Regions from separate parts of the Leptolyngbya sp. FACHB-541 genome, predicted to be linked through region 2. Evidence: riboswitches for the same ligand, from Rfam matches in the RefSeq annotation. Region 2 holds a riboswitch; the other holds the start of a gene.
What was found. Region 2 has a riboswitch for cyclic di-AMP ahead of ntrB (nitrate ABC transporter permease). Riboswitches for the same ligand answer to the same signal wherever they lie in the genome.
Positions count from the first base shown of each region.

Region 1: linked by a shared signal. The riboswitch ahead of H6G00_RS28735 (universal stress protein) and the one ahead of ntrB (nitrate ABC transporter permease) in region 2 are both predicted to bind cyclic di-AMP.

Region 1 is NZ_JACJPC010000131.1:1,175-8,884, forward strand. Features, by position in the region: gene H6G00_RS36320 (hypothetical protein) at 409-534, opposite strand; gene H6G00_RS28720 (hypothetical protein) at 569-817, opposite strand; gene prmA (50S ribosomal protein L11 methyltransferase) at 1,553-2,440, shown strand; gene H6G00_RS28730 (photosystem II S4 domain protein) at 2,510-3,289, opposite strand; gene H6G00_RS36325 (hypothetical protein) at 3,351-3,476, shown strand; cyclic di-AMP (ydaO/yuaA leader) riboswitch at 3,658-3,813, opposite strand; cyclic di-AMP (ydaO/yuaA leader) riboswitch at 4,127-4,268, shown strand; gene H6G00_RS28735 (universal stress protein) at 4,481-5,119, shown strand; gene H6G00_RS28740 (YkgJ family cysteine cluster protein) at 5,148-5,777, shown strand; gene sufU (Fe-S cluster assembly sulfur transfer protein SufU) at 5,843-6,313, shown strand; gene H6G00_RS28750 (Ycf51 family protein) at 6,402-6,956, shown strand; gene H6G00_RS28755 (iron-containing alcohol dehydrogenase family protein) at 7,136-7,710, shown strand, end outside.
Region 2 is NZ_JACJPC010000112.1:23,488-31,197, forward strand. Features, by position in the region: gene H6G00_RS24540 (ATP-binding protein) at 152-2,014, shown strand; gene plsY (glycerol-3-phosphate 1-O-acyltransferase PlsY) at 2,032-2,712, opposite strand; cyclic di-AMP (ydaO/yuaA leader) riboswitch at 2,896-3,077, shown strand; gene ntrB (nitrate ABC transporter permease) at 3,215-4,066, shown strand; gene H6G00_RS36270 (hypothetical protein) at 4,075-4,206, opposite strand; gene H6G00_RS24555 (ABC transporter substrate-binding protein) at 4,205-5,683, shown strand; gene H6G00_RS24560 (ABC transporter ATP-binding protein) at 5,747-6,586, shown strand; gene H6G00_RS24565 (universal stress protein) at 7,366-7,710, shown strand, end outside.

The DNA.
Region 1 (7,710 bases), on a different contig from region 2:
GAACTCCTAATCACGAGTTTACTGAGAAACTACCCAGCTACACTAGCACTGGCGCAACTATGAGCAAATTCTAGCTTTTTGACACTAGGGTATAGTACTTCTGTTTCTCATTGAAATAATTTGTAATAAATCGGATGCCAAAAGCTTGTATAGAGATATCTTCATCAACCAATGCGATGTTGTGACCCGAATGCATAACTATTGTTTAGACAGAAAGTTTCTGCCTAAGATCCTTCAAGGAGGTGGATAGGCAGAATGACACCTCAAACTAGGTGCTTAGCCCGAATCTCTCTGTATAAGACGTCGATTAAGCTAAATAGCCTGAATTTTTCCATATATCCTCATACCTTTAAACAAATTTCACGACACAACAATTCTCTGTAAGGGCGCATTGCGATGCGCCCCTACCTACACCTGCAATATCTTCAAATCAGATTGGGTCAGATGTGATTTGTGCTGAACAACCTCAGTACGTAACTGACCTTGTTGACCAATAGAGGCGATCGCACTCATCCGCAGCGCAACAATATTCATCAACTTTGTGCGATCGCCCCTCCCCTCTCTTCTCTTACTCTCCTTTTCTTCGATCGCGAGTTAAGATACTCATCACTTCACCAGAACTGGGAGCAGGTAATAAGGGACTCCATGCACTCACTTCAGCAAAGCCTCGATGATATAAGTCGTGAATTGTTTCGATTACACCATCACGAGAGCCGATAATGAGAACTCGTAAGCGATCGCGCTCAGGATTTTGAAGTGCAGAAACTTCTCTCTCAACGGTGGGTACGTTGGGAGATTCTAAAAAACATTGAGACATGAGTTGTGACTCCTTTAGGGTTTTTGAGGAAACCCCAAAAACCTAGCCACCCCGCACTAATTCACACGTTGCACAAACCCAGTGGGAGAAATAAAAGTGAGTTTAATTTCACTTTCATGTCCTAAAGGATAAGCAACGGCTTTTTTGACATGACAAGTCGGGGTGGCTAAGGGAGTGTTAAAATTCACCATTAGCCGCCAGACTGCTTAGACCAGTTTGGGGGTTAGTCGCTCACTGCTGCTCGTAACAGCTTTGAGCGGCGCTAGATTCTTGGGTTTAGCCGGGTTGCCGTAAGTAAAAAAGACAACCTTAACGTGAGAGCATATCTGAGCGGACGGTATTTAGTCAAGTTGATAAGTTATAAAGTTTTTGAGGGAGTGAAGTGGGCGATCGCCTTCCTCACCAGTATTTTTTCTAGAAAAGGTAAACAAAAACAGGTTTGCGAGTTTTAAATCAAGTTTTTGAGTTTTAGACCTGGTTTACGAATTTTGAATTAGGTTTTTGAGTTTTACAGCCATTCTCCAATAGGTAAGCCATAGCGTAGGGGCAGTTCGCGAACTGCCCTTACAGGGGTTTGTGGTTTATCCAAGTGAAAATGTCTGTAAATTAGGTTTTCAACTTCAGAATTAGGTTTTTGAGTTTTGAATCAAGTTTTTAAACTCAAAAAGCTTTAAGAGCAGTGCAAGGACAGGGCTGAAATACAATGGGTAAGTAACTCAGTTTAAGGCAGCAACCTTGGCAAGTAGCTGGTGGGAAATTCAGATTCTCTGTGATCCGGTTTTGGAAGATTTGGTGTTTTGGCGGCTGGAGGTGTTTGGCTGTCGGGGTACCTCCAGCGAGATTAAGGGGCATTCCTGCCTAATCAAGGCTTATCTGCCGCAAATGCAGGCGCAGTTGCTAGATTTGGCGGCTTTGTCGCTGCTGTTGCGACAGGATGCGCTGTGTGCCGAGTTGCCGATTCCTGCAATGCAGTGGCATTTGATTGAGGAGGAAGATTGGTCTAGCAGTTGGAAGGATCATTGGCAGCCTCAAGAGGTGGGCGATCGCCTGCTGATCAATCCTGCTTGGTTGCCCAATCCTGAGGCTAGCGATCGCAAGATTTTGCGGCTCGATCCGGGGGTTGCCTTTGGCACTGGGGCACACGCCACTACGCAGCTTTGCCTTGAGTCTTTAGAGATGCGTTTGGGTGAGCCAGGTAGTGCCGTGATTGCAGATATTGGCTGCGGCTCTGGCATTCTCTCGATTGGCGCACTGTTGCTCGGTGCAAAACAAATTTATGCGGTTGACAATGACCCCTTGGCGGTGATGTCTACCGAAAGCAACCGCGAACTAAATCAAATTGAGCCACACCGTTTAGTTGCGGTTGAGGGCAGCATTGAGCGACTGCCAGAGCTTACGTCTGAGCCATTAGACGGAATTCTCTGCAACATTTTGGCGGAAGTGATCATTGATTTAATTCCGCAAATGGAAGCGATCGTCAAACCCACCACCTGGGGAATTTTCAGCGGCATTTTGCTTGACCAGGTAAAACCCGTCGCTGACACGCTGGAGCAAAGCGGCTGGATTGTTGCAACACTCTGGCGCAGGAAGGATTGGTGCTGTTTGAATGTACGGCGTTCTTAACGCTATGGAGTGTGTGAATGCATCTGATGAGAAGTGCATTCACACTTTTTAGATTCAGACAAAACGAGTTTAGACAAAACGAGTCAACTGCACCCGATAGCGTTCCTTCTTCGTTACAGCGACTTCACCAATTTCCAATCGCCCTTTTCCCCGAATCGCGACCAGGTCGCCCGATTTAAGCTGATGGCTGGGCTGGGTAACGTCCTTCCAGTTGACCCGCACATCTCCGCCACTAATCATTTCAGCCATTTTGCTGCGTGACATGCCAAACCCGGCAGAGGCAACCGCATCTAGCCGCAAAGAAGCTTCTACGGTCGTCAGTTCTTTCTTTTTGGGTTCCCGGATTTTCAGTTCGCTCAGGTCAATCTGCCGTGTTTTGACGGGAACTGAGCGTACCTGCGTCAGACTCATTTCCAGAAATTCGACCAGTTCAGGAACGACGATCGCCTGTCCACCCCGTTCTCCCAAAACAATGATGTCGCCCACCTTGTCGCGCACCAGTCCCGTGCCTAGCAGCGCACCCAAAAAGTCGCGATGAGTCGCTGAGTCAAACAGAAAGTTTCCGGCAATGTCTAGCGCGGCGATCGCCACCTGAGACTGATCTAAAGGAATTTCAGGACGAGCGATCGCCACACGCTGACGTTCGGCTTGCGGATAGCCTCCCCAAGCCAGCAGTTGCACCTCGGTCAGCCGTGCAAACATTTGCTGCACTTCAGCTAACTCAGGCGGCGAAAGAAAATCGGTACAGACCACCTCCCAGGTTTTGATAGCCTGATCTGCCTGGTCAATGACCCGTGCAGCGCTGTCTCGATTTTCGATTCCCTGAAGCAGTTCTTCTCTAGGCAGCATAATTGAGCGATCGCCTTAAAGCTCTAATTTTAATACTGTTACAGCTACAGCGTTTTTCTAGATGAATAACACACAGGTAAGGGCGAACCGCCGTTCGCCCCTACAGCGATTTGTTCTAAGAATTGCATCTTCCAAAGAAAAAGGGGCGCACCGCAAAGCGATCGCCCCTCACGCTGGTCAAACTTGACTTGAGCAACAGACTTCGTCAGGCAGCAGCTTATAGACTACTGCTCAGTTCTCTACCTGACTCAGCCCGACAGACGCAGGAAAAACCCCGCTGCTCAAACGTTTGAACAGACACAGCAATGGTGCTGAAGCCTGTTCAGGATCATGATTAGATCGGTGCATTGTGAAAAAATGCTGACCTTTCAATCTCCCCTCAATGCCGACGAAGTTAGCTGACGGGCTAGGACTGAGAGATGTCCTTCTCAATTAACCTCAGAGATAAGCCCCAAATTTGGTTCCTCCGTTCCAGGAAGTGCGTTAAAGAAAATCGCAAGACCCGGATTAAGCTGACCTATTCAGTTTGATGACAGGATAGCCTCTAGTTAGATACTTCGTCAACCCAATGTGTTGAATATGTATTGAATAGCCCGAATATGTAATCTAAAAGACAATTGCAGATCGAGATAGATTGGCGATCGCTAATTGGCTCAAACGCCTCAGCCATAAGGCATCTACCGCAAGATAGTTAGAAGCTCACCCGAAACATGTTAATTTATCAAACGTTGTATGAGTTGCCATGGGCATTTGCCCAAAAATCTCGTACTCTAAATGAGTGGTGAATGCTTCTGTAGATTCACGCACGTTTGGTTCTATTTCAGTTCTGTTTTAGTAGTTGAGTGGGAGCCTAATCCAAACCTATTGGTAGGTTTGAAGCGGAGGAACCAATTGTTTATCGGGGCTAATCTCAATATGAGAGAGACACCTTCCAGTCTTAGCCCGTCAGCTAACTCCGTCGGCTTTGGAAGGAGAACTCAAGGATTTGACTAAGCTATCTGTAGAAGTGGTCGTTTAGGCTTACAAGGTTGTAAAACCGGGAGTATTCCTAAACTTGCTAATACAGCTAGAGTCGCTGGAGTCTCCTCAAGTAGGGTGTTTCTGTTTGGATCAAGTCTATCCAGATGGGTACAGTCCTTCTTTCCTGACCCACCTCTCATTTCTAGTTCACTTCGTGGAGAGGTCAAAGCTGTGAAAATCAAACCGATGTTAGCTCGTCTGCAAGGTACGCTAGGTCAACGCAACCTGGTCGAGCAAATGCTGCTGTTACCAGAGCCAGAAGTGTCTGCGGCAGCTAATTTTCAGTCGCAGGAGCTAGCTCAAGAGTCGATTAATCTGATGGTTGGCTATACGGGTTCTCCTTGCAGCCAAACGGCTCTAGATCTGACTTTTTGGATGGCGCACCAAACTCGTTTAGCAACTCAAAAGCAAGTAACGGTGCATGTGGTTTATGTAGTCGATGAGGTTGCAACCCTAACCAAAACAACTCGATCGAACTCTAAAGGAAATGGTGGGAGACAATTGCTGCATGCTTCCAAGACAGAGCGTTCTAGTACCGCAACGTTGACCCGTCCTGAAACTCCCTTTGAGCAGGCAGACCGGATTCTTTGGCAGGCTCGGTGCCTAGCTGAGGAATGGCGCGGATCACTAAATACTCACTTGCGGATTGGGAATTGCGCCGAGGAGTTAAAGCAGGTGGCGATCGCCGAATCTGCTGATGTCCTTGTTTTGGGTTGCCGTTCTGTTCGCCATCCTCTAATTTCGCAATGGTCCAAAGGGTTTCCCTGCGCGGTTTTAGGAATTCCGGCGATCGCCAATCTAGATTTGTAGCTACACCTCTTCCTGCATTGCAAGAAGTATGGCGAAGGAAACAGCGATAGACGAAATTGCTAAACAAGTCATAGATCTGTACGAACAGATTGATCAGCAGACCGGCGCATTTCAGGCAGCTACTCAGCTTCACTGTCCCGCGGGCTGTGGTCGCTGCTGCGAAAATCCTCATGTAGAAGCTACCCCTCTAGAGATGGTGCCGTTGGCAGTGGAGCTATTTCGGCAAGGTGAAGCAGCGAAATGGCTGGAGAAGTCGGCTGAAGTGAATGAAACGAATGCCTGCCTCTTTTACGAGCCTGATTTGGACGTACCCGGAAATGGGCGCTGTCAAGTTTATCTCTGGCGACCGTCCATTTGCAGGTTATTTGGTTATGCAACGGTGGCAGATCGAGAGGGTCAGCCTAGGTTTGCTGCCTGTATGCGCCACAAAGCAGATATTCCAGAAGTCGTGGCAACGGTTCAAGAGGCGATCGCCAATGGTTTACCTGCTCCCAGTTTTGCAATGTCCCAGCAAATTGCTCACCTGGCTCCCCATTTGAGTGGTGAGCGAATGCCGCTCAATCAAGCGCTCACCATAGCTTTAAGGTGGGTTGGGCTGCGTTTGCAGATGGAACAAGTTGAGCGATCGGATATCAATTCGGTTCAGCGAAGCAGTTAGTCCTGCTTCAATTCCACGTCCCTGCTAGGATCAAGAAGGATGAGTATGTTTCTTGATGAATAGCTATGTCATTGGACAATCTGCGCGATCTTTATCAGCAGGTCATTCTAGAGCGCTACAAAAAGCCTCGCAACCGGGGCAAAACTGATCCAGTCGATCGCTACCAGAAAGGACACAACCCTTCCTGTGGCGACACGATTGAGTTAACCCTGCAACTGAATGACGCAGAAGACCGGATTCAAGACGTAAAGTTTGAGGGAGAAGGCTGTGCGATCGCGATGGCATCGGTTGATCTAATGGCTGATGCATTGCGAGGCAAAACCACTGCCGAAGCTCTGGAAATGGTGCAAAAGTTTCAGGCAATGATGAAGGGCGAGGCAGAATTTCCTTCTGAGTTGCGAAAGCTTAACGTGATGCAGGGCGTTGCTCAGTTTCCAGTGCGAATTAAGTGTGCCAACCTGTCTTGGCATACAGTCAAGGCAGCTTTGGAACTAGCGAAGGACGTTCAGCCTGCTGGGTTTATCAGCAACGAGTAAAATTAAAATTCTGTTTTGAAGGTTGGGTGCCATTGTTCCATAATCTTCAAGATATTAAGTTGAAGTGCCATCAAGAATTACAGAAAACATGCCAACCAACGTTGACTTTTTTCAATTTGCTCAATGGGCGGGGATCGCAACCCTGGTATTTGGAGCGATCGCCCTGCTCGGCTTTTTATTCAAATGGGGTATCCGGTTTCGGCTGGTTGGTGCGACAGGTTTGCTGGTGGTGCTGACAGTGGGGCTGTTTGGGCTGGGATTATTTCCCTTTACCCGCACGGTGATTCCAGGTGCGGTGCGGTACTCCACCATTTATGACTCTGGCGCTGATCGGGTGGTGATCGTGGTGCCTCAAACCATTACAGAAACAGAACTAACTGCCACTTTGCAGCAAGCAGCCAGCAATCTGTTTTCTCCCGGTCGTCTCAGCCGAGGCGATGACAAGCTAACCATTCGGGCGCGGACAGTACTACATCCCCAGCCAGGAATTTCCCAACCGTTGTACTTAGGGCAAATTAGGCGATCGCTCTTTATTCGCGACGACGAGCAAATGGAAATCAAACTCTACCCCGAAAACTTCGCCCAGCTTCCCCCTCCCGAAGTACCTTCTGAAGTGGAGCCAGCCAGTATGTCCAGTATGTAAGGACTTCCTGATGTAAGTGGGAGTAAGGGGAGCGAGGGAACTAGGAGTGAATAACAGCAAACTCCTCTACCCCCAACCCCTAATCCCCACTGTTCTATACAGCTTTATGAAAATTGGTATAAAGTGATTCTTACTAAATTTTTGCCTTTCGCCGCTGATGGTGATGGTTGCTTTGCCTTATGACCCATTCATCCTTGTCTCAAAGTTCGGATGTTGCGAGTTCTGCTCCGCTGTTTACGCTAAATTTGGCTCCTGCTACGGTAATCCGGGGGCAGGATGCACTAGCCCAATCGGGAGAAGCGATCGCCCGTTTTGGGAAAAGACCGCTTTTAGTGGGGGGCGATCGCACCCTAGCCGCCGTACAGCCCTTTCTTCAACCTGTTCTAGAGCAGCGGCTAGCAGCAGCTCAAGCCTCTTACGGAGCAGATTGCAGCGAGGCAAGCTTAGCGGCATTGCGGCAGGCAGCAACCAACCATGAAGCAGATTTGATTATTGGTTTAGGCGGCGGCAAGGCGCTGGATGCAGCCAAGCTGCTAGCCTACCAGCTCGATCTGCCGATTGTAACGATCCCTACTTCTGCGGCGACCTGTGCTGCCTGGACTGCGCTGTCAAACGTCTACTCTGCCGAGGGTGCGTTTCTTTATGATGTCAGTCTGGCTCGCTGCCCTGATCTGCTGCTGCTGGACTATGGGCTACTCCAGACTGCTTCCAACCGCACCCTAATTGCTGGGATTGGGGATGCCCTGGCGAAATG
Region 2 (7,710 bases):
ATCCGGCTTCAATATGGGAGAAATCAAACAGAATTTGGTGAGTTTAAAAAGGTTCACCAATAAACAAATCTAGCGAGGGATGAGAACACTGGGATTTTCAGTAATCTGAAAGGTAATTTGAAAAGCAACTTTAAAGCCGTGTTTTAGAAAAGTGAACGTAAACAGTGAGTGGCTGAGCCAACAAACGAGGGCACTAGGTGAGCGAGTAAGTACTCTATTACAACACGCTCACTCCAATTCATTACAACATCCAGAACTGTTGTCCGAAGCATTGGAAGAACTGGGTACTTCCTTGGAAGAACTCCGAATGTCTCAGGAGGTATTGAACCAGCAGAATCAGGAATTGTTAGAAGCTCATGCAGCATTAGAAGTAGAACGACAGCGCTACCAGGAGCTATTTGAATTTGCTCCTGATGGTTATTTAATCACTGACTCCGAAGGTAATATTCAGGAAGCTAATCATGCGGCTAGTTTGTTGCTCAAGGTGCCGCAGAAGTATTTGATCGGGAAACCTCTAACCGTGTTTGTGCCTCAGCCTGAGCATGGAGCTTTTTGGAACGAACTGAACCGATTGCAGCAGGTTGAACGACTTTCGGAGTGGATCATTCGATTACAGCCTCGCGGTGCCCATCCTTTTGATGCGGCGCTAACGGTTACTACAATGTTTGACTCCAAAGGTAATTCTGTGGGGTTGCGCTGGCTACTGCGAGACATCAGCGAACGCAAGCAACTCGAAGCAGCGCAGTTGCAGAATGCACTGGCTGAAATGACCAATCAGGCACTAGAAGCAGAAATTGTTCGGCGGAGACAACTAGAGCAGGAACTGCGCCAACAAGCAGAATCTCTGAATCAGGCAAGTACTCTTAAGGACGAATTTTTGGCAATCGTCTCCCACGAACTGCGATCGCCCCTCAACGCTATGTTGGGCTGGACGCAGATGCTTCGCAACAAGCAGTTAAATGAGTCAATGGTTGCTCGTGGATTAGAGACAATTGAGCGAAATGCTAGAGCACAGGTAAAACTAGTCGAAGACTTGCTGGACATCTCTCGGATCATTCGGGGCAAGCTTTTCCTTAATATTCGGCCTATCAATCTGGTGTCAGTGATTCAAGCAGCGATCAAGTCTGCACAGCCTGCTTTCACGGCTAAAAATATTCAGATTCGGACAGTATTAGATGAATCAGCCACTTTCGTATTGGGAGATGGCGATCGCCTCCAGCAGATCGTTTGGAATTTGCTTGCTAACAGCACCAAGTTCACGCCTCAACACGGACTAATTGAAGTTCGACTAGAGCGCATTGCCACTAACGCTGTGATTACTGTAAGCGATACTGGGGAAGGCATTCGTTCAAATTTTCTGCCTTACGTTTTTGATCGCTTTCGTCAGGCAGAACAGGCCACCACTCGGTGTCACGGCGGATTAGGTTTAGGACTGGCGATCGTGCGTCAATTGGTAGAAATACACGGAGGAACGGTTGAAGCAGACAGCCCAGGCGAAGGGCAAGGAGCCACTTTCACAGTCACTTTGCCTTTGCTGGTAAACAAAGAGGAAGTCAGAGGATGGGAAGAAATTTACCCTTCCAACCTCTCACCCTTTCATCCCCTCCTGGGTTTGCAAGTTTTAGTAGTTGATGATGAAGCAGACAACCGTGAATGGATAGCTGTTGTGCTGAAGGATGCTGGCGCAAACGTCAAGACAGTCACCTCAGCCAATGAAGCTTTGCAAGTGATTCAACAGTCGCAGCCCGATATTTTAATCAGCGACGTGAGAATGCCAGAACAGGATGGCTATGCGCTAATTCGTCAGGTACGGGAAATCGAATCAGAGCGCCCAAACTTGATCCCAACTACCGCAAAGCACGCTCACCTTCCGGCGATCGCCTTAACTGCTTATGACAGAGAAGATGATGATCGCAAGCAATTGCTAGATGCAGGCTTCCAGCTTCAGCTACCTAAGCCAGTTGAGCCCACTGCACTGGTGGCAGCAGTAGTCAGTCAGATTAAGTGCGTTTGAGCCCGGGATGCTTTGCGTTACTGAACCACCACGTCTTCTGACTCTTGCAGCTTCTTCCCGATGCGAGGTTCTGTGCCTGCCATCAATCGCTGAATGTTGCTGCGGTGCCGCCAAATGACATAAAGCCCACCTGCGATCGCCAACAGCTGATAGGGCAAAGGCTGATTCAGTGCCACGATGAGAACACAGCCTGCGATCGCCGCCACAATCGATCCCAAGGACACAATTCTAAACAGCGCCAACACGACCCCAAAGGCTGCCAGTGCGCCCAACCCGACCATCCACGACATCGCCAACAAAACACCTAGCCCTGCTGCAACTGATTTGCCGCCGCTAAAGCCAATCCAGATTGATTTGCTGTGTCCAAAGATGGCAAGCAATCCAGCGATTGTTACCGCCCAGGGCACCCAGATTTCTAGATCAATCGATGCGGGAGTCGTAGCAACCACCGCTGGCAATGTATAGAGCCAACGCGTGAAGGCGATCGCCCCCACTCCCTTCAACACATCAATCAGCAGCACTGCCAGCGCTGGCAGTTTACCTAGCGTTCGCAAAACATTTGTCGCACCCGTCGAGCCAGACCCATGCTGCCGAATGTCAATTCCTTTCAATCGCCCAATCCAGTAGCCCGTGGGAATAGCGCCCAGCAAGTAAGCCACGACCACTACGATACCGCCCCACATTGCCCACGTCGCCATTAGGACAAGCCTCACTCAAAGCAAAAGCAAAATCAAACAGTGTTGCACCATCAGTTTACCGTGCTGTCACAGGCTTTTGTTTCGGTCTGTCAAAAGATGCATTGACGAGCCTAAAGGGCAGTGTTACCTTATTTGGAAATCGAATAAGTAAGTCAGCCTAATCTGGGCTTATGTTTGTTTGCGATCAGTCACAAGCAAAGTTCAGAACGGAGGAACCAAATTTTGGGGCTTATCATTGCTTGATGTAGGGTTTTCGGGTTTAGGGATGATCATTTTTCCCTTGATCTTCATCCTCCATCTTCAATGAGGGACACCTCTCAGTCCTCGCCCGTCAGCTAACTCCGTCGGCATTGAGAGGAGACTGAAGAATCAGCATTTTTACTACTGCTAGATACTTCAGTGTCCTCATGTGTATGCAAGGGACGCTTTTTTGTGCGCTCGAATCGGAGTGGCACAGCGTTTCTTAGTCTGCGATCGCCTCTCGCACTCTCAGGAGGATTCCATGCTGCTGCAATTCAACATTCAGGTCATTCTTGTCGCTGCTCAAGCAACGTGGCGGCGATCGCTTCGCCCAGCACTAGTGCGAGACTCTGTGCTGCTACCAATATTGGGGTTTGCAGGACTCATTCTGCTGTGGTGGATTATTGCAATCTTCCGAAGCGAACTCATGCCTACTCCCTGGCAAGCCCTGGTTGCAAACCTTGATTACATCCTGCATCCTTTCTACCGACGTGGACCAGGGAACTTAGGAATTGGCTGGTTGCTAGCAGCAAGCCTGCGCCGGGTCCTGATTGGGTTTGGGCTGGGTGCCCTGGTTGCCATCCCCGTTGGCTTCCTGATTGGTATGTCAAGGCAAGCCATGCTAGCGCTAAACCCGATTATTCAAATCCTCAAGCCCGTTTCCCCACTGGCTTGGCTGCCGATCGCCCTTGCTATCTTTAATCTGGCAAACCCTTCCGCCATTTTTGTTATTTTCATTACGTCACTCTGGCCCACCATCATTAACACAGCTTTGGGCGTATCTAGCGTTTCTAAAGACTACATTAACGTCGCACGAGTGCTAGAAATGCCTCGCTGGAGACAAGTCATTAAAATTATTCTGCCAGCCAGCTTGCCCTACATTTTCACCGGGCTGCGGATCAGTTTAGGGATTGCCTGGTTAGTCATCGTCGCAGTCGAGATGTTGACAGGTGGCATCGGCATTGGCTTCTTCGTTTGGGATTCCTGGAATCGACTCAACCTAAGTTCTGTATTTCTGGCAGTAGTTGTAATTGGGGTTACAGGACTGGTTTTAGATTACTTCGTCAGCAGAATCCAAGTTTGGGTAACGCATCGTCCTATCTCCCAAACCTAATCCTTTGGCTACAAATCAATCTGTGGAACGAGCTTCTTGACCGTTTTGACCAAGCAGAAAAACTGCTCTACAGGCAACCAGAAATTCTGAACTTTAGCTACTTTTTGCGTCACCCCATACCCAGCAAGAGGGCCGAGCATGACTACTCTTTTTGATAACCCCTGGAGTCGGCGGAGATTTCTCAAACGATTTGGCGCGACCGCAACCGGATTGGCACTAGCTTCCTGCGCCACAGGTAGCACCAGTTCAAACATCCTCACTCCCGCGGCCCAAGCGATCGATCAGGTTGTTGATCCCGGTACGTTAGAAAAGCCAAATCTGACTATTGGCTATGTCCCGGTCAATGACTGTGCGCCATTTGCGATCGCCCACGAAAAAGGCTTCTTCCACAAATATGGGCTAAACGTCAAGATGAACCGGGAAGCAAGCTGGGCCACCTCCCGCGATGGCATCATCTTTGGTCGCCTCGATGCCGCACCTGTCGTCTCTGGTGCAGTCACCAACGCCCGCAGTGGAGCCGAAGGCGCACGTCACGCGCCGCTGTGTGCCGCCATGACGATTCACCGTCACGGCAACGCCATGACCATGAACAAGGCGATGTGGGAGAGTGGCTTGCGTCCCTGGCAAGAATACAACGGTGACCTGGAAACTTTTGGTCAGGACTTTCGCCGACATTTTGGTAGCCTGCCTCCAGAACGGCGAGTTTGGGCAGTCGTCCTTAGTTCTGCCATTTATGAATACTTCATTCGCTATCTGTCAGCAGCAGCAGGGATAAATCCGCTAGATGAGTTTCGTATCATCATTACGCCGCCGCCCCAAATGGTTTCCAACATTCGCATCGGTGCAATGGAAGGCTACATGGTGGCAGAACCCTGGAACACCCGCGCTATCAGCGGCAACGAAGGCGTTGGTTTCACCTTTGCCCAGGGGCGAGAAATTTGGCAGGGGCACCCAGACCGTGTGTTGGGAGTAATGGAGTCCTTCATCGAAGAAAACCCCAAAACCTATCGCTCATTGGTCAAGGCCATGATTGAAGCCTGTCAATATTGCAGCAATCCTGACAACCGCCAAGAGGTTGCTCAAATCATCACAGGTATCTCCTACACGGCTGCCAAACCCAAAACCTGCCAGGCACCCCCAGCCATTACTGAAGACAACATTGGCTCTTTGCCTGACTGTGTTACCAAATTCACGGGAGCTGCCATCCTGGGGAACTACAACTACGGCGGGTTTGATGAAAAAGAGCGGCTAGTCGAAGCGCCTGACGAGACAACTATCTTCTTCGATATGCCTTCGACCGTTTCTACGGTACCCAATGATCACTCTACGTTTCTCTGGCAGTCGCAAAGCATTTGGCTTATGACCCAGGCTACCCGATGGGGACAAATTTCAGAATTTCCTAGAAATGCGGAAGAACTGGCTAGACAAGCTTGGAGAACTGACTTATATCGTGAGATTGCCGCAGAAATGGGCATTGAGTGTCCGGCTGATGATTACAAAGTTGAACCGCCAGAGGCATTCATTGACAACATCGGGTTTGACCCCAGTGATCCGGTTGGCTATTTGAATCGTTTTGATATCCGAGCCGATCGCCCCACTCGCATCTTCATGTCTTGAGAATTGCGGCTCTAAACCATTCCTGATCTAGATTTCTCGCTCTACTGCAACTAGGAGTCCCACATGATTAAACCCACTGCGAACTTTGCCAACACATCTCAAACTGCAAACTCACCCAAAGAGTTTTTGGTAATCGAAAATGTGACAAAGGCTTACCCTAAGCCAAACGGTGGTGAAACGGTGGTTCTCGACGACATCAACCTGAATATTGGTGAGAACGAATACATCTCCATCATCGGTCACTCCGGCTGCGGCAAATCGACTCTGCTCAAGATTGTTAGTGGACTAGAAAAGGCGACATCAGGCTCCATCTGGCTAGACGGACGCGAAGTTCGCAAGCCCGGAGCAGAAAGGATGATGGTGTTTCAGCACTATTCCCTACTGCCCTGGTTAACGGTGCGCGAAAATATTCGATTAGCCGTTGATGAAGTGCTAGATCACCTAACTCCCGCAGACAAAAAGCGAGTGGTGAATGAACACATCGCTATGGTGAACCTGAATGCAGCGGCTGAGAAGTACCCTGATGAGCTATCCGGCGGGATGAAACAGCGGGTGGGTATTGCTAGAGCATTGGCCATTCGCCCCAAAATGCTGCTGATGGATGAACCTTTTGGAGCGTTAGATGCTTTAACGCGCGGCAGGTTGCAGCGGCAAGTATTAGACATTTGGGAGAATCAGCGACAGGCAGTCATGATGGTGACTCACGATGTGGATGAGGCGCTGTATATGAGCGATCGCATTGTCATGATGACCAACGGTCCGCACGCCAAGATAGGTGAAATTCTAGATGTCCCCTTTGAGCATCCCCGCGTCCTGAAAGAACTGCGAGAGATGCCCATCTATTACGACCTGCGAAACCATGCGTTGAATTTCCTCGATCAGCACTTCAGTCAAGATGATTAGTCGGTTGGGGTTGGCGATCGATTATTAACTACTTCCCAGTTAAAGATTAGGTACTAAAAGATTCAGGGATCACCCCCACTTAGCAGGGCTGCATCCCTGAATCTTTTAGTGGAAGAGTAACTATATAGTTACGGTTAGTGCTCCTCAATCACTGAGCAGTAACGTGATGCATAGCTTCAGTGCCAGTATTTTCAAATTCCGTCTGGGAAAGCTTTTAGGGGTCTGAAACTAGTTCACACCCAACCCGTCTATAGAGTAGTGGTATAGGCTAAAGCACCAGGCACAAACATTGCACCCTAGTCACAATCTCTTTACTGAATGTGATGTAGGTTGGGTGAAACAACGTGAAACCCAACACTCACCTAGATTCTGTTGGGTTACGCATTCGCTTCACCCAGCCTACGATACATACATAGTTTTAGGAGCTTTGTCGGTCAACCAGAAGTAGGACATCACAACGGTTTTCCCAGTTGGCTGCAACTCTTAACCGTTTGTAGGATAACCCGCAAAGTTATCTGCATCACACTCCTCTTGGTAACAAAAGTAGCCTAATGGTGGAGGACTAAACTAATTGCGATCAGGCATCCTAGTAGACAGGATCGAAAGAATAATGGCTGGGGATCATGACGAACTGTGTAGAAAACCATTTAGCTCGACTTAAATGCAGTACCAAAGCAGAATGGAATTCTCAATATAAATAGAGCCAAGATTCTCCAAATTCTCTAAACCGTCCTTCCGATTAAAACAAATCATTTCTTAACCTTTTTAGTCCAACTACTATGAAAAAAACAGAAGGCGTAAAGATTGAAACTGTACTGACACGCCTGCAGAATACTCTGGGGCAAGAAGACTGGGTCAAACAAATCTTGTTGCTGCGAGGAGCAAAGTCAAATATTGCATCTCGCAAAACAATCAACTTGATTGTTGGCTACAACGGCTCTTCCAGTAGTCAAGCAGCCTTAGACCTAACGCTATGGATTGCCCACCAAATTCGCCTAGCCACGAAAAAGCAAGTCACTGTCCATGTGGTTTATGTGGTAGAAGACCTTCAGAGCCTTCAGCAGTCTAGCGATTTTGGCACTTTGAATAGCGGGCAGCATTCTGAGTTGAGCCAATCTGTATCT